DNA from 2 places in the Cohnella sp. LGH genome. Region 1 is predicted to be linked to the other one. Evidence: riboswitches for the same ligand, from Rfam matches in the RefSeq annotation. Region 1 holds a riboswitch; the other holds the start of a gene.
The links. A riboswitch is a leader RNA that binds a small molecule or an ion and turns the genes downstream of it on or off. The one in region 1 is predicted to bind cyclic di-GMP.
Positions count from the first base shown of each region.

Region 1 (12,295 bases):
ATCCAAGCAGTTCTGGGCACAGAACTGGAAGGACTCGCTTGCCAAAACGGCTGTACTGAAGCGATAAACGCGATCGGGCGGAGGAGACGAGTTGAATCGACTTCAACTCAAGTCGTCTCGCCGCCCGACTCCTTTTTCCCCTATCCATAACGAGCTAAGAGAGAAAGAAGGTTTGATGAAATGACCGTAAAGCTGGCAGTGCCTACGCCGCAGCAGGTGCAGTGGCACGATACCGAAATCGGCATGTTTATCCATTGGGCGCCCAACGTCTATCAGGACCAGGAGTACGACGATCTGTCGACGCCGCTGGACCGGATCAATTCGTCCGAGCTGGATACCGAACAGTGGGCTTCCGTCGCCGAATCGCTTGGCGCCAAATATATCGTAATGGTCGCCAAGCACGTAGGCGGATTCTGCATGTGGCAGACGGATACGTGCGATTATGGCGTCAAGGACACGCCTTGGAGAGACGGCAAGGGCGATGTGCTGCGCGATCTATCCGAATCCTGCCGGAAGCGGGGGCTCAAGCTCGGTATCTATTTAAGTCCGCAGGATATCTATAACGGGGCGCAGCTCGCGGGCCGGTGCGAAACGCCGGAGGCGCAGGAAAAGTACAACAAGATTTACCGGACTCAATTGGAGGAAGTGCTGAGCCGATACGGGGAAATTTTCGAGGTATGGTTCGACGGCGGGCAAGAGATCGAGGTCGGCGATATTTTGGAGCGCTATGTTCCGAACGCGGTGTATTTCCAGAGCAAGCATGCCTCCATCCGCTGGGTCGGCAACGAGGAAGGGATCGCCACCTATCCGGCCTGGAATGCGGTAAGAGCCGATTCAGAAGCGGCCAGAGGGTTGGGCACGATTCAGCACAGCGATCCGAACGGAGAAATCTGGATGCCGATGGAATGCGATGCGCGCATTCGGAACACGTGGTTTTGGAACACGCAGAATGAAGGCACGGTCAAAAGCCTGGATCATCTGATGGAGCTGTATTACAGGTCTGTCGGCAACGGCGCCGTTCTTCTGCTCAATGCCAACCCCGATCCGACCGGCCAAATTCCGGAACCGGACGCGCGGCGGGCGAAGGAGTTCGGGGAAGAGATCCGCAAAAGGTTTGCCAATGCGCTTTGCGAGGCCGGCGGTTCCGGGGATACGCTGGAAATTGAGCTGAAGGAGCCTACCGCAATCGACCATATTGTTATTTGCGAGGATATTCGTTACGGCGAACGCATTCGCTCCTATGAAGTGCTTGGCTTCGACGGGGAGCAGTGGCTGAAGCTGTGCAGCGGCACAGCGATCGGGCACAAGAGAATCGAGCGGATCGCCGAGGCGACGCTGCACAAGCTTCGGCTAAACGTGCTGAAGGCGGTGGACGAACCGAGGATTGCAAGCTTGACGGCGTATTACACCGGAGCGGCTTCCGTATTCAGCCCGAACAACATTCGATCTGAGCGGCAAAAGGTCGGCGAATGGGGTCCGGAATTGTTCATCTATAAGGTCGACCGGAAGAGCACGGAGACGTACGACATCGGCGATCTGATCGACGACGCGGGACAGTATGCGCTTTATTTCGATAATGCCGACGGCGGTGCAAGCAGCGTCCGCGCCGAGGGCGTTCGTCTGTTGCTGAACGGTGCTTCCTATCCGCAATTCGTGTCGCAGACCGAGGATCGTTACAGAATCAATATTACCGGTCTGGGGCAGCGCATTCAGTTGGAGTTGGAGCTTTATTGCGAGCTTGGCAATAACGGATTCGGCAACATATGGCTTGAGAAATTATAAAGATAAAGGCGTGAATGCAAATGATCGACTTACCGGCGGGAAGGCTGCGGATGATCCTCGATTCGGCGGGGAATGTCGTCAGCCTGAAGAGAGTCGGCAAAATCTATGACCGGAATTGGAATCTGCTTCGCGTCGTTCACGCAGCGGCGGACGGTCCTGCCGTTCGAAGCGGAGGGCAGACGATTTCGTTTAGCTGCAAATTTATCGGCAACCCGAAGCCCTTCGTTAGCGTTATAATGATGACCCGGGGAAAGCCGGAAACGGTGCAAGCGCCGGAGCTATAGACATCATGGAAGAAAGAGGGAAGCGGTATGGAACAGGGGCTGCGATTTCGGGAGGACGGTACGTTCACGGTCGTACAGATTACGGATTTGCATTGGAAGAACGGCGATGAGCAGGATCGGCGCACGAGGGCGCTCATGGATGCCGTACTGGAGGCGGAGCACCCCGATCTTGTTGTATTTACGGGGGATTTGATCTCCGGAGAGGAATGCACGGATCCGCGAAGATCTTTAAGCGAAGCGATTGATGCGGCGGAATCCAGAAGTATTCCGTGGGCGGCGGTATTCGGCAATCACGATGCGGAAGGCAGCGTCAGCCGAGCGGAGCTGCTGGACTTCCTGCTTGAGCAGAAGCATAGCTTGACGCAGCATACGGATGGGATAAGCGGCTTCGGCAATTATATGCTTGAAATACAGGGGGAAAGCGGCAAGGCCGGAGCGGCGCTTTATTTTCTGGACAGCGGGGATTATTCGCCGGTCGGCCATATTGAAGGCTATGATTGGATTCGCCGCGATCAGATCGAATGGTATGCCGGCGCTTCGGAGGCTCTGACCGTCCGCAACGGTGGCGCGCCTCTGCCTGCGCTTGCTTTCTTCCATATTCCGCTGCCGGAGTACAATGAGGTCTGGGAGAAGCAAGTTTGCTATGGCAGCAAGCTTGAGCGGGTATGCTCTCCGCTGGTCAATTCGGGCATGTTCGCGGCGCTGGTCGAAGCGGGAGACGTCATGGGGACGTTTGTCGGCCACGACCACATCAACGATTACTGGGGAGAATTGCACGGCATCCGGCTCTGTTACGGACGCGCGACCGGCTACAACACCTACGGGCAGGAGGGCTTCCAACACGGCGCGCGGATTATTCGCCTGCGAGAAGGGGAGCGGACGTTCGATTCGTGGCTGCGGCTCGACGACGGTACCGTTATTGCCGTACAGGATAAGCATCTGCCGGGCGCTTGACTCTAAGCGCGAGTCTATCGATACCCCTCCGCGGAGAGTGGCGAGGCGATCAAAATATAAGCGGAAGAGCGGGAGGCCACAGTGCCTTCCGTTTTATTATTTTTAATAAATTAAATAAATTTATCTAAAATATATTTACTAAAAGTGCAGGCGCGATATAATGAGATCAGAAAGTGGTGAGGAGGAGGCTGTACGATGAGTAACAGAGTCTACAACACGGCGTATACAGGAGAACGCAGCTCCCGCGTCGCTTTTCCCCTTGGAGGAATCGGAGCCGGCATGCTCTGTCTGGAGGGAGCCGGCGCTTTATCCCAATTTTCGCTGCGCCACGCGCCGGATACGGGCAACGAGCCCACCGTATTCTCTGCCGTTTGTATTAAAGGCAAGGACGGGAACATCGCCCGGGTACTCGAAGGCCCAGTACCGTCGTGGAAAGTGATGGGCATACGCACGACTTCAACGCCCGGCTCGGGCGTCGGCTTAATGGGCAAAACCTACGGACTGCCGCGGTTTGCGAACAGCTCCTTTCAGAGCCGGTTTCCCTTCGGAACGGTCGAGCTGACAGATCCCAGGCTGCCGATCTCCGTCGCGATCACGGGCTGGAGTCCGTTCATTCCTCTGAATGCGGACGATTCCAGTCTGCCTGTCGCCGGGCTGGAGTTTGCTTTTACAAATGCGTCCGATGAGCCTCTGGAGCTTGTATACTCTTTCCATGCCGTTCACTTCATGGAAGCGGAGGGCCAGGGCGACCATTGCGTTCGCCGGACGGACAACGGATTCGAGCTTTATCAGCCCCCGGCAGAAGGAAAGCCATGGGTGGAAGGCTCCTTCTCCGCCGCAACGGATCAAGCCGAGACTAAAGTCGACTGCGCGTGGTTCAGGGGAAGCTGGTTCGATCCGGTTACGATGGCGTGGAGATCGGTCGAAGAGGGGGCTGCGGTCGAGAAGCCGGCGATCGGGGAAGGCAGAGCAAGCCCTGGAGGAAGCCTATACGTGCCGCTCGAGCTGCAGCCCGGCGAGCGCAGAACGGTTAAGCTGATGCTGTCGTGGTATGTTCCGGAATCGAATCTGGCGCAGGGCGACGTGGACGATCCTTTAGCGACGGGAGACGCACACAGGCATGAATTGCGGAATTTCCATAAACCGTGGTATGCCGGGAGATTCGGCAGCATGAATTCCGTTGCGGAGTATTGGACGAGCCAGTACGAAAGATTGCAAGCGGAGAGCGAGGCGTTCTTCCGCGCCTTAAGCGACACGACGCTTCCGGAGGAGATGAAGGAGGCCGTAACGGCCAACCTGTCGATTCTGAAATCGCCGACCGTGCTAAGACAAGCCGACGGAAGGCTGTGGGCGTTCGAGGGCTGCGACGATACGTGGGGGAGCTGTCACGGCACCTGCACTCACGTATGGAACTATGCGCAGGCGATTCCTCATCTTTTTCCCGACTTGGAACGCGGTCTTCGCATGACGGAGTTCATCGAAGGCCAGAATGACGAAGGTCATCAGAACTTCCGCATTCCGCTGCCGATTCAGCCGGCGACTCATCTGTTCCATGCGGCGAGCGACGGTCAGCTCGGCGGAATCATGAAGGTTTACCGGGAGTGGAGAGTCGGCGGAAATACGCAGTGGCTGGCGGCGTTATGGCCTCGGGTCCAAGCAAGCTTGAACTATTGCATCCAAACCTGGGATTCCGAAGAAGCTGGAGTGCTGACAGAGCCGCATCACAACACGTATGATATTGAATTTTGGGGCCCGGACGGCATGTGCTCCTCGATCTATCTGGGAGCGCTGAAGGCGGCGTCTCTCATGGCCCGGGCGCTCGGAGACGACCCGGAGCGATATGAGGAAATTTACCGCAAGGGCAGAAGCTATGTGGAGACAGAGCTGTTTAACGGCGAATATTTCGAGCAGAAGGTCGTTTGGGAAGGGCTGAGGGCTTCTGCGCCCGTCCATGCCGATTCCGACATCGACCGGAACCTGGATTACTCCCCGGAAGCGATCGAGCTGATGCGCAAGGAAGGCCCCAAGTATCAGTACGGCAAAGGCTGTCTATCCGACGGAATTATTGGAGCTTGGCTGGCGGAGATGTGCGGGCTTGGAGATATTTTGGATCGGGAAAAGGTAAAAAGTCATCTGCTCAGTGTATACACGTACAATCTGAAGCGAGATTTGTCCGAGCATGCCAATCCGCAGCGCCCCGGCTACGCGTTGGGTCGTGAGGGAGGATTGCTCCTGTGCACTTGGCCTAGAGGAGGAAAGCTCTCGCTGCCGTTCGTCTATAGCAATGAAGTGTGGACGGGAATCGAATATCAAGTAGCCTCGCATCTGATCGCTCTGGGCTGCGTTGAAGAAGGGCTGGAGATCGTACGAATCTGCCGCGACCGTTACGACGGCGTCGTGCGCAATCCGTATAACGAATACGAATGCGGACACTGGTATGCTCGCGCGCTCGCCTCCTACGGGCTGATCCAGGCATGGAGCGGCATTCGTTACGACGCGGTTGAACAGACGCTATACGTATCCCCTCGAGTCACCGGAGATTATTTGAGTTTCTTGTGTACGAACGAAGGATATGGTATAGCAGGAATAAAGGATGGACGACCGTATCTTGAGGTTCGTTCCGGCCGTATCCCCGTGAATCAGATCAAATTGTCGGCATGAAAGGTGAAATTATGAGCGAGAAGAACGAAAGCAGAAGAAAGCCGAGCATTAAAGAAATCGCGGATCGAACGGGGTTCTCTCCCGCGACGGTGTCGCTGGTTCTGAATCAGAAAGGCTCCTTCTCCGATGAAACGAAGCATACGATTCGCCAAGCATACGCAGAGCTTAGCCATGATCGGGCTCTAGCGGAAGGAAGACTGCTGATTCGCGTGCTGATTGAACAGTACGCCTCCTTCGAAACCGATCCCTACTACGGCGAAATCATCCACGGCATCGAGAAGGAATGCAGCCTCCTCGGCTACGAGATGGTGCTCTCCTTTGTCCGGGAAGGCTCCGATTCCCAAGCCTGGCTGAACCAGGTGGGCGGGCTGATTGCGCTCGGCGGCGGCTTGATTACCGATGAGCTTATCAGCGAGCTGCGGCACTCGGGTATTCCTCTTGTGCTCGTGGATAACTATACGCATAAAGGCGACATTCTGTCGGTGCACTCGGATCATTACGGCGCAGGGTTTCTGGCCACGGAATATTTGATCGGCCGGGGACATCGACGGATCGGCTTTATTAGCGGCCCCGTTAAGTACAAGTCGCTGGTTGACCGCTATGCCGGCTATTGCGCCGCGTTGATGGAGCACGGAATGCCGCTTGATCCGCAGTTTATCACTCCGAACTTCGACGACGGCTATATTAAAGGCTACCAGGAGATGAAATATTTGCTTCAACTCTCCGAGCGGCCGACCGCGGTATTCGCGGTAAGCGATCGCGCGGCCTTCGGCGCCCTGCAGGCGATGAACGAAGCCGGGCTGGCGGACGGGGAAATCGAGCTGATCGGCTGCGACAATGTCGGAGGGAGCCAGGGAATGGCCGAGAGGATCGCCACCGTCAATATTCCGCGCCTGGAGGTCGGTCAGATGTCCGTGCGGTTTCTCGTGGAAGCGATCAAAGGGAATGCATTGGTCGGCAAAGTCGTTATACCGGGAACGCTGGCGCTACCGTCCGCAGAGTAGAGCTGCAAATTCGAGGATTGGAAAAAAGATCACCCTATTTCACCCGCCTAGCAAGCTCGGGTTGAAATGGAGTGATCTTTATTTTGTCGGTTTCGGCTCAGTCGAACCTTAAAAGGACTTCGCGCTTCGGTTCTTCCGTTCAGGCTCGAATTCTACTTGCGGAAATTGTAGACGATCCGCGCTATTGGATGGTACAATTTGGTATGTATGTGAATGAATATGAGAATGGGAGGCTCCTTCATTGGATCTTTACCTCAAACGAATTTGGAAATATAAATTTCACTACCTGCTGGCATTTCTGCCGTTGCTTCTTATTTTCCTGTTGAAAATGGTTCCTCTTATTGCCGGAGTTCGTATGGCCTTTACAGATGTGAAGCCGCTCAAAGGTATATTCGGGAGCGAGTGGACAGGTTGGGCCAACTTCGAAGCGCTATTCGGCATGCCGGAATTCGTTAGCGTTCTAGGGAACACGCTCGCGATCAAGCTCTCGTATATGGGCGTCGTTGGAACCGTCGCTCTTATGCTCGCGCTCGCGCTGAGCGGAATTCAATCTGCTCGGCTGCGTAATGCGTTCGTTCTTTTTTTTCTGATCCCGTATTTTATCCCGTCCTCCGTCTTTGCGGACGTAGCGGCGTATCTGTTATCGCCTACGCAATCGATCTTTTCGATAGATAGCCTGCTTCTGACCGATCCTGCGTATTTCAGGGCGATCGTCTACTTGCTAGAAGCTCTGAAAACCTGCGGAATTCCCGTGCTTCTTGCGTTGGCCGCGATTCAAGCCTATCAATCCGGCTCGCATGCGCCCGGAGTCCGGCAGACTTCCACGTTCTATCCCGCTTTACGGGCGCTTGTCGCGTTTTTGCTGATCCAGTTGTCCACGATTCTGTCCACCGATTTCGATCTGCTTTATCTGCTGAACAACCCTCTCGTCTATTCAGTAGGCGATACGGTGGATACCTTCGGTTTTCGGATCGGCTTTATAAATGCCAATTACGGCGTCACCTCGGCGGTGTGGCTGTTTCAGTTTGCGGTTCAACTCGTCTTTACTTTAGCGGCCTATTTTCTTGTGCGAAAATGGTTCCTCCGCGATCTGTTCACCGGCGGCTCTGCTCATGCTTCGGGAGTGAAGCGGGTGAATCTCGGCAAGTCCGCGGACTCCAGTTCGGGTTCAGGCTTCGGTGCTTCTGCAGGGCGCAACGCGCTCGGAATTGTCGTCGCTTCGCTGTATTCGGCGATCGTGCTGTTTTTCCTGTACTTCCTGTTCGTTCATCCTTTTCTTATCGGCGAAGGGGGCGGGCCAGCCTTATCCGATGTCTTCCCGGGGCAAAATTTTATGCTTTTTCTAATCCTGTACGGCACGGTGACCGTGATCGGTCTGTTGATCATTCTCATGCTCGCTTATCCTCTCACCGTTTCTCGGCTGCCCGGTCGCGGACTTTATAAGCTTGTGCTGCTGTTTGTGCTGGCGATCGGAACGGGAACTACTTTACACGAATATATGGCGTATAGGGAGCTGGGCGCGGTCAACACGATTTTCCCGCTGCTGATCAGCGGAGTAGTCGCGATTGTGGGCGTATTTGTGTTGAAGAGCGTCTTTAACGCAAATTACGCTTCCTTAAAGCTGCAGGCCGAGCAGGAGGGACGGGGGGAAATGCATGCCTTTTTCACCCTTTTCGTGCCTAAAGTATGGAAACCGCTGTTGGGGCTTGGCGTACTGAACTTTGTCGGCTTATGGAACTCCTACATTCCGTCTTTCGTTTATACAAGCAATCCCGAACTTTACTCTCCTATCGCCAGCGTCGCTATGTTAAGCAGAAGCATGGACCTGCAGCAATCTCCCGAGATTATGCTGCAGCTGGGAGCTATCGTAAGCCTTCCTTCGGTTATTCTCCTATTGGCCTTGAGCAAGTTTCTGACGTCAGAGGTGTTCTTGGGGGCTTCTCGGCGGCTTTAGCTTAGGGAACCGGATACAGTCGAGAAAGATCACTTGGAACAGCACAACTATGGGCCACGTGAAGCGCCTGTATTTGAGTCAGGAGTTTTGAGCGAACTTCCGGTTTCCATCTACTCTGCACAGAGCTATTTGGTTGAAGATCAACAGGATGGAACCGTTTGGATCTGGATGGAGTACGTTGAGGGAGGGAGAACTTGCAAACACAATCGAGCAGTTTTCTTATATTGCCCGACAATTAGGCCGTGTTAATGGCGCTTACCTCACAGGAATAAAGATGTACCGAATCATGAATGGAGAATGAACCTCTCAAAATACACTGCTCCAAGAGAGACGTAACCAGCTCAATTGCATTATCGCCGTTCACAAGCAAATGGGCTTGGAGGCGGGCTCTTAGAGCTTCTTTCTCCTTTTAAGAGACAAGTTCCCGCAGAGCTCTAGAATTCAGAAACTGTACTTGATTTATATTCCTTACTGCGCACCCCACACCAGCTGTTTTCCTGTCCTCGGAATAGAGCAATTAACTCTATAAAGTCCTAATTCCACAGTCTCCCCTTTTCTCTATCGAAAGTATCAGTTTCTGAAGAAAATAGTAGAACAAAAAAGGAAAATGGTGTAAACTGAAGGGCGAAAGGGTAATTTTACCTATTCAAGAACAATAAACCGCTACGAGATACAGCCATGTGAACTGATAAAGGCAAACCTGTTCGAAAGGCAGGGACGCAAAGCCACGGACCTAAGGTGTCGGTAGAATTCATCGACTGCTATGGCCGCCGGGTTGCCCGCTCGCTGGCTTTTTTTGTTTTCTGAAAACCCTGATTTATCTATTTAAGGGAGAGTGTGACATGAAAAATCATTTATTATCTTTAGTAGCAAGAGTTTTATGTGTTACCCTGCTTGCGCAAATAGTCGTTTCGACATGGGAGAGCAATCCTGCTCAAGCTTCGTTGGTTAAACCATCCGATATTCGCGTTCAATTTGGAGGGGCCGAAGGTACTAGTTCACCAACATATACGCCGGATTATGGAGAAGTTTACGGAGAGAAAAATGGGCTTACATATGGTTGGAACTTTGATCATACCGCCTATTCAGTCAATGAGGCTGTTTACGGTTCTTCGGTATCGAGCTCATCTATTGTCATACAGCCCGGAGGACAATGGGAGATTGCGCTGCCATCCGGAGGTTATGAGGTTGAGATCAGTGTAGGCAATGCTGTGTACGGCAGTGTTAATACGCTTCAAGTTGAGGATGTCGTGTTCTGGGATCAATTTGAAATTGCGGCCGGCGATCGAGATACGATGAAAAAACGGGTTCAAGTCAAGGACGGTAGGCTCACATTAAAAGGAGATGCAACAAGTCCATCTACCTCTATCCAATCGTTAACGATTATGAAAAATGGCCCGGCGATCCGTCAAATGTCCATGCCTTATATCGGGTTACCGGCGGTGCAGAATAAACAACCCGGGGACACGATTCTGATATCCGGCAAGCAGAATAGTCAGTATAACGCCATTCCCTCTATAAAAGTTGGGGGGCTAGGGCAAGCGATCGGTACCTATTTAAACACGGAAATGTCTGCAATAAAGCAACGCATTGAAGCGATGGAATTGCTGGCCAGTCCTTGCACAGGATGCAATGCAAGCCAATTAGGAGCGGCAATTAACAACAGTCCTAATGAGACAGCCGTTATTAAGACCGGACATCTCAATTTAGGCGATTCCGCTACGTTTGGTTCGCCAACCAAACCGGTATTTTTAATTGTGGACGGAATCAATACGACTGGACATTTTGCACTGACTGTTTACGGAACGTTGGTCATCAAAGGGGATTTCAATTCAAATGAAAATCTGACACTGAACGTAATTCACCCGCAATTATCAGCGTCAGCAAGCAAAGGGGATTTGTGGATCGGCGGAACGCTCCGTTTGAATAATAATTCAACCTTGCAGGTGGCGGGCGACTTTACGTTGGGAAGCCTTATATACAACAACGGACAATTAAATGTACAAGCGGACCGACTATTTGTTTCTGACCAATTGCACATTAACACCAGAGTGGACATGAACATCGCGCAGGAAATGATTGTCGGAAAACTGATCGCTAATGACCAAACGACGAATATCCACGTTAACTCCGGGGATTTATTCATTCAAAATGATATTCACGTAAATAACCGTCTGAACATACAAACCGGCGGAGTTGTCGCCATCGGGGGCAGCATTACTTCCAATCAGAGACCTGTCATTTCTACTGGAATGGGCGAGAATGCTCAAACGAAACTGAATTACAGAATTTACGGACTAAATGCGGAGTATTATTCCGAACCGAATTTGACCGGGGATCTCACTGGTGTCGTCGATGAGAATATAAACCTGAACAATATATTACCGATAACCAAGCCGGGGCTTAACGACGGAAACATGTCGGTAAGATGGACAGGAACGATAACACCGTATTTCTCCGAGATTTATGAGTTCGAAACAGACGTAAGAGGCGGGGTGAAATTGTGGGTGAACGATACGCTTCTCATTGATAAGTGGGAGGCAACGGAGAACGGCAAGTATTCCGGCTCGGTGGCGCTCGAGGCCGGGGTAGAGTATGGCATCCAAATTGAATATGCCAACCGCGGAGGGCAGCAGCCTCGCATCTTATTAAATTGGGCAAGCGAATCCGGAGCGAAGGAAATTGTTCCGCAGAGTCAATTATCGCCGTTCGAGGTGCCCGTTCTTACGACGGTCGCAACGGAGAACACCGTAAATCTCGAATGGACGACATCCTTTAATGCGAATGGATATGAGATTGAGGCGGACGGGGCCGTTTATTCATTAGGCAATCAATCCGTTTTTGCCCATGCTCCACTAGAAACGGGAACGCTGCATAGGTATAGGGTAAGGGCCGTAAATAACGGTATTAAAGGCGGATGGTCGCCGATACAAGAGATTTGGACGTTGCCGGGTATTCCTGTAAATATTCGTCTAGAATCAACAAGCAACTCCGTAACGCTAACGTGGGATGAAGTAAAAGGCGCCGAAGGATATGACATTGAAACTTACAATACAGTAATCGATAACAGGAACAGCACGACTTACACCGAGCTTGATCTTAATCCGAATCTTCAGAGAACATTTAGAATTCGTGCTCGCAACTCTAGCGGTTTCGGAAAGTGGAGCGTCATCGTGGCCAAGTCAACTCTGCCCGGGGCGACAGGCGCATTGTATACCGTAGCGACGGATACTTCCATCGCTGTGAGTTGGGATGCGGTTTCCGGGGCGGATAGCTACGACATAGAGGTTGACGGCACGATTGTAGGAGGCCTTGCGGTTACGCACTATTTGCATGCCGATTTGCAACCGAACACGATTCATACTTACCGCGTCAGATCAAACAACAGTGAGGGGTCGAGCGGATGGAGCGAGGCCGTCCAAGCAGTTACGCTCCCTTCCGTTCCAAGCCACCTGCGTGCAATGACCATTGCCGGCGATCATATTCATCTTGAATGGGATGAAGTAGAGAATGCTTCCTCCTATGATCTTGAGGTTGACGGAGTAGCGGTCGACGTTGGAACAAGTACGCAATACAAACATTCGGGACTGGAAGCTGACACGGAACATACGTACAGAGTCAGAGCAAGGCACCATTCTGTCGTCGGTAATTGGAGC
Region 1 covers NZ_CP072117.1:138,549-150,843, forward strand. Annotated here, with positions in the region: gene J4772_RS00600 (extracellular solute-binding protein) at 1-67, shown strand, start outside; gene J4772_RS00605 (alpha-L-fucosidase) at 181-1,782, shown strand; gene J4772_RS00610 (hypothetical protein) at 1,803-2,066, shown strand; gene J4772_RS00615 (metallophosphoesterase family protein) at 2,094-3,020, shown strand; gene J4772_RS00620 (GH116 family glycosyl hydrolase) at 3,216-5,681, shown strand; gene J4772_RS00625 (LacI family DNA-binding transcriptional regulator) at 5,693-6,685, shown strand; gene J4772_RS00630 (hypothetical protein) at 6,927-8,639, shown strand; cyclic di-GMP riboswitch class I at 9,323-9,422, shown strand; gene J4772_RS00635 (fibronectin type III domain-containing protein) at 9,851-12,295, shown strand, end outside.

Region 2 (12,295 bases), 2.4 Mb from region 1:
GCCTTGGTACTTGATGTCATTAACCAGTGTCAGGAACAAGCGGTTCAAGCCGCCTCGATCCACTTCCTGCTGAACAACAGGAAGCGCCTCCCGGAATTCGTCCGTAAACAGCAGACGATCGGATTCATCGAAATAAGCGGCAAACAGCTGCAAGCTGGTTAATCCTTTTGCAACATTTCCCAACTGCTCCACACCAGCTTCCCAGCGCCAATCCGCCAACCATACCGATCGCTCTGTTTTAAATTCCGTTATTTTAGGTTTGCTAGCCGCCCCAAACACGTCCTGTCTGCAAATATAAAGCAAACCTGCCGAGAGCACAAACAAACCTGCAAACGCATAGAGGGCAACAGTCCGTTTACGACGATTGCTTGAACGAATCCTGCTCAACTATCGCACTCCTTCCCTTTCCAGCTAGTCAGAACGTTTCAATCACCCAATCAAGAGTAGCGTCCATCGAACGTTCGATTTCTTTGAACCATTTGTCTAAGCCGGAAAACCGATTGCTGTACAAGCCTTTGATCTGAACGTCATCGAAGACGCCGTCGTAAATATCGTCCCGCTCGTTCTGTACGTTGTATTCCGACTCAAGTGCGACGGAGCCAGAAGAAATTTCTCCGTCAATCGCGCTGTCAAGCGTTTGGACGTCGTCTACCGCAACGTGAAGATCGTTGCCGTGCAAAGTTACGAATACCTTTCTTTTCTGCGCGATATTAACCGGATACCGGGTTTCTTCCGTCAAGTCGATTTTAGAAGTTTGAACCTTCGAATAGACTGTAGCCTTGTTCAGCGCCAGATCGGTTTCCTTCCAGTCAATTTCGTCCAAATCCAATTGTACCAGCTTCTCAATTTCTTGTCCGGCTCTTTTCTGCTCGATCGTCACTTGATTATTATCCAGCGAGATCCGAACGAACGAATTCCGTTCCCGGTCATATCTGACATAAATCGACTGTCGGCCGACTACGTTACCGGCCAAAGTCGCCTCAAATTCAACATCTTGATAGTTTTCGCTGCCGTTGAGAAGAAGCGTACCGGGAGCGGCCGGCTGTGAAGTCAGTGCAATACGATTGTCGATAAATTCAGCCGCACCGTTCACTAACGTCCAATTCTTCGCACGCTTGGCGTCCCCGGTCAAAAACTTCATCTCCTGGCCGGTATCCTTAGCTATTTTCATAAGCAAATGGTTCGTATACCAGTAGGGTGCAGGCTGTACTCGCGTCAAATCAAAAAGATCCTCGTCCTTGCCGTTAAAAGAAATCCCGTCCCTGTTAAAATGCATTTTAAAAATCCGTTGTATTTCTGTATTGTTGGCCTCCGTCACAAGACGGTTCATCCCAGCTCCCAAAGCGTTCGCATGCATGATCATATACACGTTCGGCACGAAACCAAGCTGGTCTGTATAAATTTCTTCCATCAGCCTGTAATCTTCCGAAATGCGTGCTTCCATTTCGCTTCGCGTCTCGGTTGGAATCATATCGCCGTCTCTTAAAAAGTCCATTAGATAATGATTGTAATAATCGATTTTCATTTTATTTCGAAGCTCGTTCTCATCCTTCATACCAATGAAATTGCCTTCGCTATCGAAAACATTGATATAGGTGAGTCGATAACCGTTACTGCCAAGCTCCCAATAACCGTTTTTGGTCATTTTCTTCATATCCTTCGGCTGAAGAAACTTGCGATCTCCGTTCCCCATCTTGTTCGCATATGAGAGAAAAGTTGCCTTGAAATTGTATTTCTCTAGCAGCGGCTGAGAGAATAACGCGGAATCGTTTCGACCGTCCTCAAAAGATAGAAACAGCGCCTTATCTGGAAGCTTCTTTCCCTCCTGATAATAATCAAGCACATCCTGTTGAGAGATTGCGACAAAGCCCTGATCCTTGAGCGCCTTGAGATGCTTATTCAGCTCTCGCTTCGAGATCAGTTTTGGTGTGCCCGAACGGCTGACTCCGAAGTATGACAAGGCGACAAACCCTTTGTCCGAGGCCCATTCAGTCCGCTCTGGTTCCTTGTACTTTTTAACGTCGACAAGCGCGTGAAACAAGATATATCCAACAACGAGCAGCACGGTCAGCTGAATCACCGTCTTAATTGCTTTGCGTCGGTCTTTCTTCCGCGTGTCTAGGGTATGAGCGCGATTCTTGTTCCCCATCTCTGCTTCTCCTTACTGAACGGAACGTAACCGCCATATTAAAACGGCAGCCCGATCTTCCGGTTGACTCTTTTTTGTTTGCGCGCTTCTTTCTTGTTTCTGGCCTCGATATCTTGAGGGGTTTCCCTAGTTCCCCATGTAGATTTCCAGAAAGTAACCCAGGCTACAGGCATCTGCCACAGAAGCACAAATTCATAAAACAAACAGAATACAATTCCGAATATCCATAGCTTGCTCTTACGGAAAAACAGATGCGCCAAGCTCATGCACAGGGCCATCAGCAATAATCCCATAAGGAATGTTCCCGGAAAAACATGATGAAACAAAGGGACGTAGATCAGGTTGTATACTACGATTACGGGAGCGGCAATCGGCACTATCAATCCCACAAGGAAGAAAAGTGCCATAAACGGTTCCTTGCGCCAAATGAATTTGCATGCGCGCAAGGATTCCCTTAGCCAGGAACGTTTCCAGCGCATTTGCTGCTTCAAAAACACGCCCATATCCGAAGGTACGATAGTCGAACAGATCGCCTTATCCTGATAAGTTGTGCGGTGTGTACGCAAAATATAGTTGGTCATGCTTCGGTCGTCTCCGAACGTGGCCGGCTGCCCTAAAAACTTCTGATTCAACCATGCGTCGGAATGCTTGAGCACTAATTCTTTGCGGTAGCAGGACAACGGCCCGGAAAGACAAGTCACGCTATCGAACCAGGATTCGGCCGCTTTCATAATTCGGAACGCGATATAGTAGCGGACGGTTTGAAGCTTGGTGATGGAATTCGTAAATTTGTTTTCAACGTCCGTCCTCCCGGCTACGCCTCCAACCTTACGATCTTGAAAAGGCTGAACAAGATGACGGATCGCGGTTGGTTCGAGGAAGCTGTCCGAATCAACGAACACAACCAAATCGTGTTTCGCCATCTCAACGCCTTTGACTAACGCCACCCGCTTCCCGCCGTTCTCTTCAAGCAGGAGCATCTTCACTCTATCTCTAGTACCGAAGCGCTCTGCCTCTTTGTGAATCAGTTCAATAGTCTCTTGAATACGCTGTGGGGAATTATCCGTGGAACGATCGTCTACTACGATCACTTCGAGCTTGTGAACCGGATAATCCTGATTGACGCAGCTTAGAATCGTACGGTGAATCCACTGCTCCTCATTAAAGCAAGGGATTATAATTGTAACGCCGGGCGTGTAAACAGGATTAATCGGCACATCCCGATATAACGATCCAAACAAATATCTCGACAGCAAGAATGCCGCGGCGATGATGCTGTACGTATACAAAAGCGAGTTGTATTTGAAATAAATAACGCTCTCCGCGCGCATAAGCATGACAAACAAAGCCGTAAAGAGCAGCAAACTACTAGCCATGTAAACGGAATATCCCCAGCGCTTTTTCTGGAAATATTCAGTCAGCGGTTTGACGAACTCGAATGCGACCATTGTCTGCTCTTGTTCGTCATGCTCTTTGACAAGAATTCTCACAACAGTAGCTTGTGTTTTAACGTTCGATTCGAACCCTTCGGGCATCGCTCCTGGAGGAATACGAAAACGAATCTGGACTTTGCCTCCGACTCTGAAGGAATCCTGTGACAGATCATCGACCGCAATCAAGATGCCCGTTGCTGAAACATCCACAGATCGACCTCGGACCGGCTTACCCTTCCTAGCTAAATCGATCATCACCTCAAACTCCGCAACATAACGCAAACTAAGCATACGAAGTTTATCGTGGATATTCCCTTCCTGCTGGGCTCCGCTTTCCTCGCTCTTAAGCCCTCTGCGATCAGCCGAGTTTCGAAGCTTATCCGGGTCCGGCACATAAGCTAACGTACGCCTGTCCCCTTTTGGAACTGTTAATATTTCTTCGACAGTTTTCTTCGGCTTCTTCTTCAACTTTAACATTTCGCTGCCTCCAATCCGTGAGACCGACGCTACAGACTCCAGTAATGGAAGCCGTTTTTCTCAAAATCCGATTTGTTGAATACACCTTTTACATCGACTAGAACCTTGGTTTTATTCTTGGCAAACATAGCCTCAAAGTCCCGTGCTGTCATCGATGCAAAGCTGCTATGAGGTACGGCAACTACAACGGCATCAAGCTGCTGCAGATGCTCCATATTCATTAACTCTATGCCGTATTCCTCAAACGCCTGTTCAGGATCAACCATCGGATCTGTTACAAGCGGCGTTATGCCATACTCGTTCAACTCATGGATCACATCAATGACTTTCGTATTTCGAATGTCTGAACAGTTTTCCTTATATGTAAGTCCTAGAAAACCGATTCTGGCACTGGAAATGTCTACTTTAAGTTTGACCAGCATTTTGACGATACTCTGTGCGACAAAGCTACCCATACCATCGTTAATGTGGCGTCCGGCAAGAATAATGCGCGACCGATATCCCGTGTCCTCCGCTTTATAAGTTAAGTAATACGGATCAATCCCGATACAGTGCCCTCCGACCAAACCCGGTTCAAACGGAAGGAAGTTCCACTTTGTCTTCGCAGCCTCAAGCACAGCTCTTGTAGGGATGTTCATTTGCTTAAATAGCATCGCTAATTCGTTCATGAATGCAATATTGACGTCGCGTTGCGCATTCTCTATCACTTTAGCCGCTTCCGCCACTTTAATGCTCTCGGCCCTGTATACGCCGGCTTCAATTATGAGCTCGTACACTTTGGCAATCGTCTCAAGCGTTTCTGTGTCCATTCCCGATACGATTTTTATGATATTTTCCAGACGATGGACTTTATCTCCCGGATTAATTCGCTCTGGCGAATAGCCGACCTTGAAATCCTCTCCGCAGCGCAAGCCGGATTCCGCTTCCAGAATCGGTACGCAAATCTCCTCGGTCACACCAGGATATACGGTAGATTCGAAGACAACGATCGCTCCCTTACTCAGCTTGCTCCCAACAAGCCGGCTTGCATTCTCAATGTAGGTCAAATCGGGAACATTCCCGCTGCCGATCGGCGTCGGTACAGCTACAATATAAAAATGCACATCCTCAAGCCTCGAAACGTCTGAAGTAAACGATGCTGTACTGTTTCTTACAGCCTCATCGCCGACATCGTCAGTCGCATCTAATCCATTCCGGTATCCTTCGATTTTCTTCTTGTTTAAATCGAATCCCACCACATTTACTTTTTTAGCAAAGGCTAGCGCAAGCGGCAAGCCAACGTACCCCAATCCTACTACCGCGATAGACTCCATTCTGTCCAACAGCCGATCATAGATATTCATTCTGTTCTCTCCCGTACTCCCGAATCGTCTACTCTTGCACCCCGACTAATTCCGCCATTTTGACGAATGTGAAACCCGACTTCCTCAGACTTTCGAGCACTGTAGGTAGAGCTTCGATCGTATGAATATCGTCAAGCATGTGAAGCAAAATAACGCTCCCTTTATCCGTCTTCTCCATAATTTTATTCACAATATCCTCTGCGCTGTTATCCGAGTTCCAATCGAGCGTCGTTACGTTGTACAGCGCGATATTAGGTAGCCCGATCGCAGAAACGATTTTGGCGCTTTTATCGTCAATTTCTCCGGTAGGAGGTCGGAACAGCATTGTCGGCTTCTGTTGAATGGCTTCTGTAATGACTTGATGAGCTTTGACGACATCTTCCTGCAATTGCTCCGGAGTCAAAGTTGTAATGACGGGATGGGTATATGTATGGTTTGCTACATCATGTCCTTCCTCAATCATTGCCCTTGCCAAATTCGGATTAGCTTCTGCTCCTTTGGCTCGTAAGAAAAAAGTCGCTTTCACATCATACTTGGCCAATATATCCAGTATCTTGGTAACCGTATAATCGGTCCCCCAATCATCGAATGTTAGCGTAATTTTCTTTTCGTCCGTCATTACATCATAAATCAAATTGTACTTCGCGTTTTCGTAATCCGGGTTGATCCGTACGGCGTCGTAACCTTCGATTTGCTCCAACGGCTTCCGCTCTCCACCATGCTTGATCAATTGTCCCAAAGGAATGAAGTCGTACCCCACCTCTTCTGCAGCTTTTGCCACAAGCACAACATCTTCCAAGAGCGAGGTATTCTCTTCCGCATCAATGGAAATAATTCCGCCTCGGGTAATGTATTTCCTGATATACAGTTCCTTCTCTAAGTCAGTCTCCTTCTGCCAATTATGCAAAAACAGGCTGTAGACAATAACAGCATCCATACCGTTGTGAGCAGATGCCAGTCTTACATCGTCGGTATAGTCGCCAGAACGTGTGCGAATGTAACGAGGAGCAACCCCCGTTTCTCTCTCGATAATTTCGTTGCTGAGACGAATTTCTTTATAAATCTGCTCATAACTAAGATTGGACATATCAAGGCGATTCAGCGTATTGTTCTCAACCTCATGCCCTCTGGCCAAAATCAGTTTGGCTATGTCTGGCTCTTCCGCGACGCGCATCCCCGGCAGAAAAAAGGTCGCTTTAATCCCGTACTTATCCAGCTCATCTAGCAGCTTGGTCATCGTAACATTGTCGCTCATTCCGTTAAATGTAAGAGAGAACTCTTTCTTCGCCGTATACACATAGGGCATTACCTTGCTCATCGGTCCGCTGTACCGCTCGATCACCGGCGTTGCCGTTGTTGGCTCTTGCTCGTTCTTCTCGCCGCTGAATATTCCGCATCCCGTAACTATGGAAATTAGCAGTACGATAAACAAGCCCTTCGCAATCCAACGAACTCGACAAATTAATAATCCATTCATTAAGATCAAGCCTCTTTCTAATATCCGGTTTTCATCAATAGATCAAATTACCTATTTAATAGGAGAAAAGAACCAATCAACCAAACATTTATATTCTACCACGCCCTACTGAACAATTTCTAAACTTTTCTAAGTCAAATAGAAAAATCCGTTTTCTATTGTACAGTTTTTGTTCAGCCCGATAGTTTATTATTTCAGTTTGAACGTATCATGTATAGATAAAGGCAGATGGTAAATCTATGAAACGAACTGGAACAACCGTCACTAAAATCGCTTCCTACGCTTTGATTGCCGCAGGCCTAACATTGCTAGCTTTCCCATTTGCCCGAGAGTACCTCCAAGATAGAGAACAGAAACAAATTTTGCAAGAATTGGAGCAATCTTTGTCGTCCGGCGATCCCGCACGCTCCTACAATATTCAAGCAGAGTACAGCCGACTTTCTAACGTGCTTGACGCGGGGCTGGAACAAGCAGGAACGGAAATTGATTCGTCCGAGGTCCCTGAGGAATCTCAAGAGCCTATGGATGAGCGAACAATCGGGATTATCGAGATTGACAAAATCGATCTTAAGCTACCGATTTTAGAAGGAGCATCCGCGCAAAATATGAAGGTAGGTGCGGGCCATATGACGGAAACCGCACCGCTTGGCGAGGTCGGCAATGCCGCAGTCGCAGCCCACCGGGCCCGAACAAAAGGACGAATGTTCAATCGACTTGACGAAGTGGAAATCGGCGACCAAATCGACATCCGGACAAGAAACAGCAGCTTCGTCTACAAGGTGACCGACATTAAAGTCGTTCTTCCAAACGATCTGTCCGTACTGAAGAAAGACGAAGACAAAACGACTCTTACACTAATCACGTGTGATCCGCTAGTCAATCCAACGCATCGTCTCATCGTTCACGCAGAACGGGTTGAAGCTCAAAGTTAAACTCTCTATGCGAAAAAAGCGTCCGGAATCTATAACGATTCCGGACGCTTTTAAGTTCAATCAGTAATATTTGACTGCCGCGTAGTCGCTTGCTTTTTTGTTAAATGTGATCTTCTTGGCACCTTTGCTCAGCACTGCGTCAACAGTCGTGTCTACAACAACCCATTTGCCGTTCAAGTAAACCTCGTTCCAAGCGTGGTATTCATCAACCAAGTTCGTCTTGCCCATCGCCAGTTTGGTCGGAATGCCTACGCTGCGCAGCATAGCCGCGTAGAGAGTAGCGTAACCATAGCAGATGGCTTTGCCCGAGGTCAAAGTACCGTCAATGTCCGGAATGTAATCCGCAGCAACCTTACGAGCCAAATCTTTATCGTAGCTGACATTTTGAATGATATATTCGTAGATAGCCTTTGCTTTCTGTTCATCCGTAGCAGCTTTCTTCGTCAACTCCTTGACTTTGGCCAACGCCTTGTCGGCTTCCTTCCAAGCTACCGTCTGCGTCGAATTCAAGAATACATCAGGCTCATTCTTTACCGTTACATCGACCTTATCTGTAAGGCTCACGCGGTACTTTTTGTCGACAACATGCTCAAGCACCGTAATTTCATACTGCCCGTTGCCCAACTGCAGCGGCAGCCACACCGTCTGGTCGTTCGTTGTCGTGCTCAATGTATATGTATAGCTCGCGCTTCCCTTCGAAATCTTCGCCTTCATGTCGACTGATGTCTTGTTAGCCAGTCGGATGCCAATCGTGCCTCTCTCCAATTGGATCGTATCCAAAGTAACTTTATTTGCTTGCGTATCAGCGAAAGCGATTGCCGGGATCGTAGCGAAAAGAACGAAAGCGGCCAGTAACACTCTTGTAAATTTAATCATAATCCTGACTCCTTTCGATAGCTGGCTGCCATTCCTCATAGAAGAGAAGGCCCTCTAGCTTTGCGTCGCTGCCTTTCGACAGGTTTGCCTTTATCGTGAAGCTCGTCCGAAGAAAACAAAAAAAGCCGAGACTTTCGGTAGCTGGCTGTCATCCTTCCAACGGAAGGGAAGACCCTCTAGCTTTGCGTCGCTGCCTTTCGACAGGTTTGCCGTTATCGAGCTTGCTTTTATAGTAGAAGTATAGCAAATTTTCATAGATTATGCAAGGAAAAACCTACCGATTTCTCGGTAGGTTTGGAATATTCTATCTCTATTGTTTTTTATTATCTTTTTAGTCTCTCTATTCTCTTTTTATTGGTTTTTGGTACGGAAAATGCGATTGCGGTTGAGGAAAAGGATGCCTGCAGCGATTAGCGCAATGCCGGCAAGCTGCAAAGGAAGCGAGCTGTCTTCACCGGTTTTCGGCAATTGTTTCCCCGGAGTTTTTCCTCCCGCATCGATCCCGCCGAGTGGAATATCATCCACGTCGATCTCGACGAGAATTTCCTGTTCATTACCTTCCGGATCGGTCACGATGATGGTGAAGGAGTCTTTGCCTTTGTAGCCTTTGTCAGGCGTATACTTCCATTTACCATCCGGCGTGATCGTCACCGTGCCGTGCTTCGGTTCTTCTCCGACTTTGACCTTGCCCTTCTCAGGGACCTCGACTTCGCCTTTAACAGGCTTGTCTACAGTCGTTTCCTCTTTTACTTTGTCCCCTGGGTTCGTCGGCTTCGGAGTCTCTGTAGGCCCCGGAGTCGGAGTAGGCTCCGGTGTTTCTGTAGGCTGTGGAGTCTCCGTTGGTCCTGGCGTCTCTGTAGGTTTCGGCTCCTCCGTCGGCTTAGGCGTTTCCGTTGGGCCTGGGATCCAGCCTCCTCCTCCCGAGCTTGGAATTCTCTCGTTTGTTTTTTCTACGAGTACGGCTTCTGTCTGGACAAGAGTAATCTCAAACTCTACTGGCGTATTATTCAATTTGTATCCTGAAGGAGCTTTAACTTCAATAAGTTGATAATTGTTTGCAGGAAGATCCGTCAGCAGCAGTTGACCGTTCGAATCGGTCGTCAGCTTGGAGACGTCGATTCCAGCGACCGTTTGGAAGATCGGGTTGCCTTCCAGATCAACCATGTTTGTCTGTTCTCTCAATTCAAAAATAGCGCCTGGAAGAACCTGACTCTTGCCCTGATTATACTTCGTCAGTTGAACGGAGCGTTCGTTCTTCTTGTTCTCAATCGTGATCATTGTTGTTGGCTCTGTAATCACAATCGCTCTCTCGGCTTGTTCGATTACAAACCCGTCTGCTTTCGTCTCGACGAGCTTATAGTTTCCGTACGCTAAGCCGTTGAACTCGATTACGCCATTGACGTCCGTTTCAGTTGTAGTTACCAAGTGTCCGTCGGCATCATACAGTTGGAATTCAATGCCCTGCAGTTCCTTCGATGTTTTGGCATCTACCTTTGTAACGACAAGCTTACCGCCTGTACCTTTTGTATTTTTCGCCTCAAGTTCGACAATAGCAGTCTGATTAGCCACGATCTTAAGTGGTATTGGTATCGAGATCAGCTCGTAGAACAACGGCGCTTTAACTTCAACTAATGTATAATCGCCGGGTTCCAGATTTCCGGCAGCGATTTGCCCGTTATTATCCGTTGTCAGCAGTTCACCAACTTGAACGCCATTCGAATCCAGCAACTTAAACTCGGCGTCTTTTAATTTAATCGAGTTGTCCACGGAATCGACCTTGATCAGTTGGAAGCCTTGACGAATTTTCTCGTTCACAATTTCGATTGGAGCGGCATTGCCTTTGAACTCAATCGTTTTGCCGGCTGCAAATTGCGGATCTCGCACATGTCCATCCGGCGCTGCAATCTCTTTAAGCCAATATGGCAATCCTGCAGCATTGTAACGATACACTTTCTCCGTTTCAGCGACTCCGTTGGCATCCGTCGTCAACGTCTCCAGAAAAACGGACTGATTGGAATTCCAGAGCTCAAATTTGGCATTCGCAAGCGGGTTACCTTCGTCGTCCTTCTTGACGATCTTGATCTTTTCTTTTCCACTGGCAGCTCCGGCAATCGCTCCGCCGAGAGAAACATGGATACTCTCAGAGTTGTTATCCTGAACCGCGGATGCAGACTGTCCTGCAAATTTGGCTTGGTTGAGAATATTTGCGCCGTTGTCTGCAGTAATATACGACTTGTAACGCAATGTGTAGGCCGTCGTCAGCGACTCCTTAAACGTCAGGGAATAGGTGTTGCCTGTAACGACAAAATCATACAAGGCCTTATCTTCCAGATCCAGCTTATTTCCCTCTACTTGGCTGATGTCGCCGTTATTATTCGCTTCTATTTTTGTTTTGTATAGTTCGAAAGAATCTGAAAGCAGAATTTGATTGTTGTCCAACTCATCCGTAAGCATTGAACCGGCCTGAATGTAAGATTGGCTCGGATTAACCACCACCGTCCATTCGGCAACGTCGGAATTCCCTACCTGCTTGCCTGTTTTACTGATGTATTTCCCACCGTGCTTAGGCGTCACGTCGACATCATTTTTCTCAAACAATGGCGTGGAAGGAGTGGCGCTGGCGAACAGCTTGGCATCATTGGAGTACGCCCCTTCAATCGGGGTGGATTCTCCCAGTTTTGTCTTGTACTTAATCTGATAAGCGGAATTAATATTGCCAAGTTTCAACGCAAAGCCCAATCCATTCGGATTTAGCACAAAATCCGGGGCCGCCTCTGCAATCGTAACAGGCGCACCTACCTCAATCGCATTGTTACCTGCCTGCAAAGTCAAATGGTTGACTTCCAGCGATCCGGGAACAAACGATTGATTGGCCGAATAGTTGTCTGTCACAATCGCATCGACAATCGTATGTTTGTTGTAGTTCACATAGATCGTCCATGCAATGGTTTTTTCTTTGGCATTATAAACGCCTGTCTTATGTCCGTTCTTCACCGTGTAGTTTTGAGGAACAACTTCCGCCTCTGCCTTCATCGGAGCGGGCTGTTCGACATGATTTCTTTCAGTCCAATCCAATGTCCCCACGTTTTTATATTTTCCGTCCGCATGTAAAGCCTTCGTAGGATCAAACGTGGTCGTATAAGTGAATGTCACCTTATCATTGATCGGACCTGGAATCTCAATCTTGAAGCCCTCTTTATAGTTAGGGTCAGGAACGATCGTATACTGACCCTCACTCAATCCTTCAACGATCAGACTTGAAGGGTCCACCAAAGGATCCACCATTTCCATATTACGATTGGCATATTCATCCTTGATGACGATATTCGTCATCGTTTTCTTATCCTGGTTAATGACAAGCTTCCACGTAATTTTTTTATTGTCAAAATCTTCTTTTACCACACTCTTATCGAAAATAACCTGATAGACGTTTTGTGTGGCAGGCACGCTCCGGCCATCGGAGTATACGGTGTTCGTTACCGTCGCACTCTTATAGGTCCGAAGAGCATCTTTCAGTTTTATCTCATATTCAATATCGAAAGGGGTGTTGTTGATTGCATCGTTAAACGTGAGCTCGAACCCCTCTGCCGTATTCGTGGAAGTATGAG
Region 2 covers NZ_CP072117.1:2,563,278-2,575,572, reverse strand. Annotated here, with positions in the region: gene J4772_RS10490 (glycosyl hydrolase family 18 protein) at 1-387, opposite strand, end outside; gene J4772_RS10485 (polysaccharide deacetylase family protein) at 416-2,149, opposite strand; gene J4772_RS10480 (glycosyltransferase) at 2,188-4,059, opposite strand; gene J4772_RS10475 (nucleotide sugar dehydrogenase) at 4,089-5,402, opposite strand; gene J4772_RS10470 (polysaccharide deacetylase family protein) at 5,431-6,879, opposite strand; gene J4772_RS10465 (class D sortase) at 7,119-7,811, shown strand; gene J4772_RS10460 (transglutaminase-like domain-containing protein) at 7,872-8,687, opposite strand; cyclic di-GMP riboswitch class I at 8,701-8,786, opposite strand; cyclic di-GMP riboswitch class I at 8,821-8,908, opposite strand; gene J4772_RS10455 (SpaA isopeptide-forming pilin-related protein) at 9,039-12,295, opposite strand, start outside.
Region 2: it holds a riboswitch for cyclic di-GMP, as region 1 does, so the genes downstream of both, J4772_RS10460 (transglutaminase-like domain-containing protein) here and J4772_RS00635 (fibronectin type III domain-containing protein) in region 1, are expected to answer to the same signal.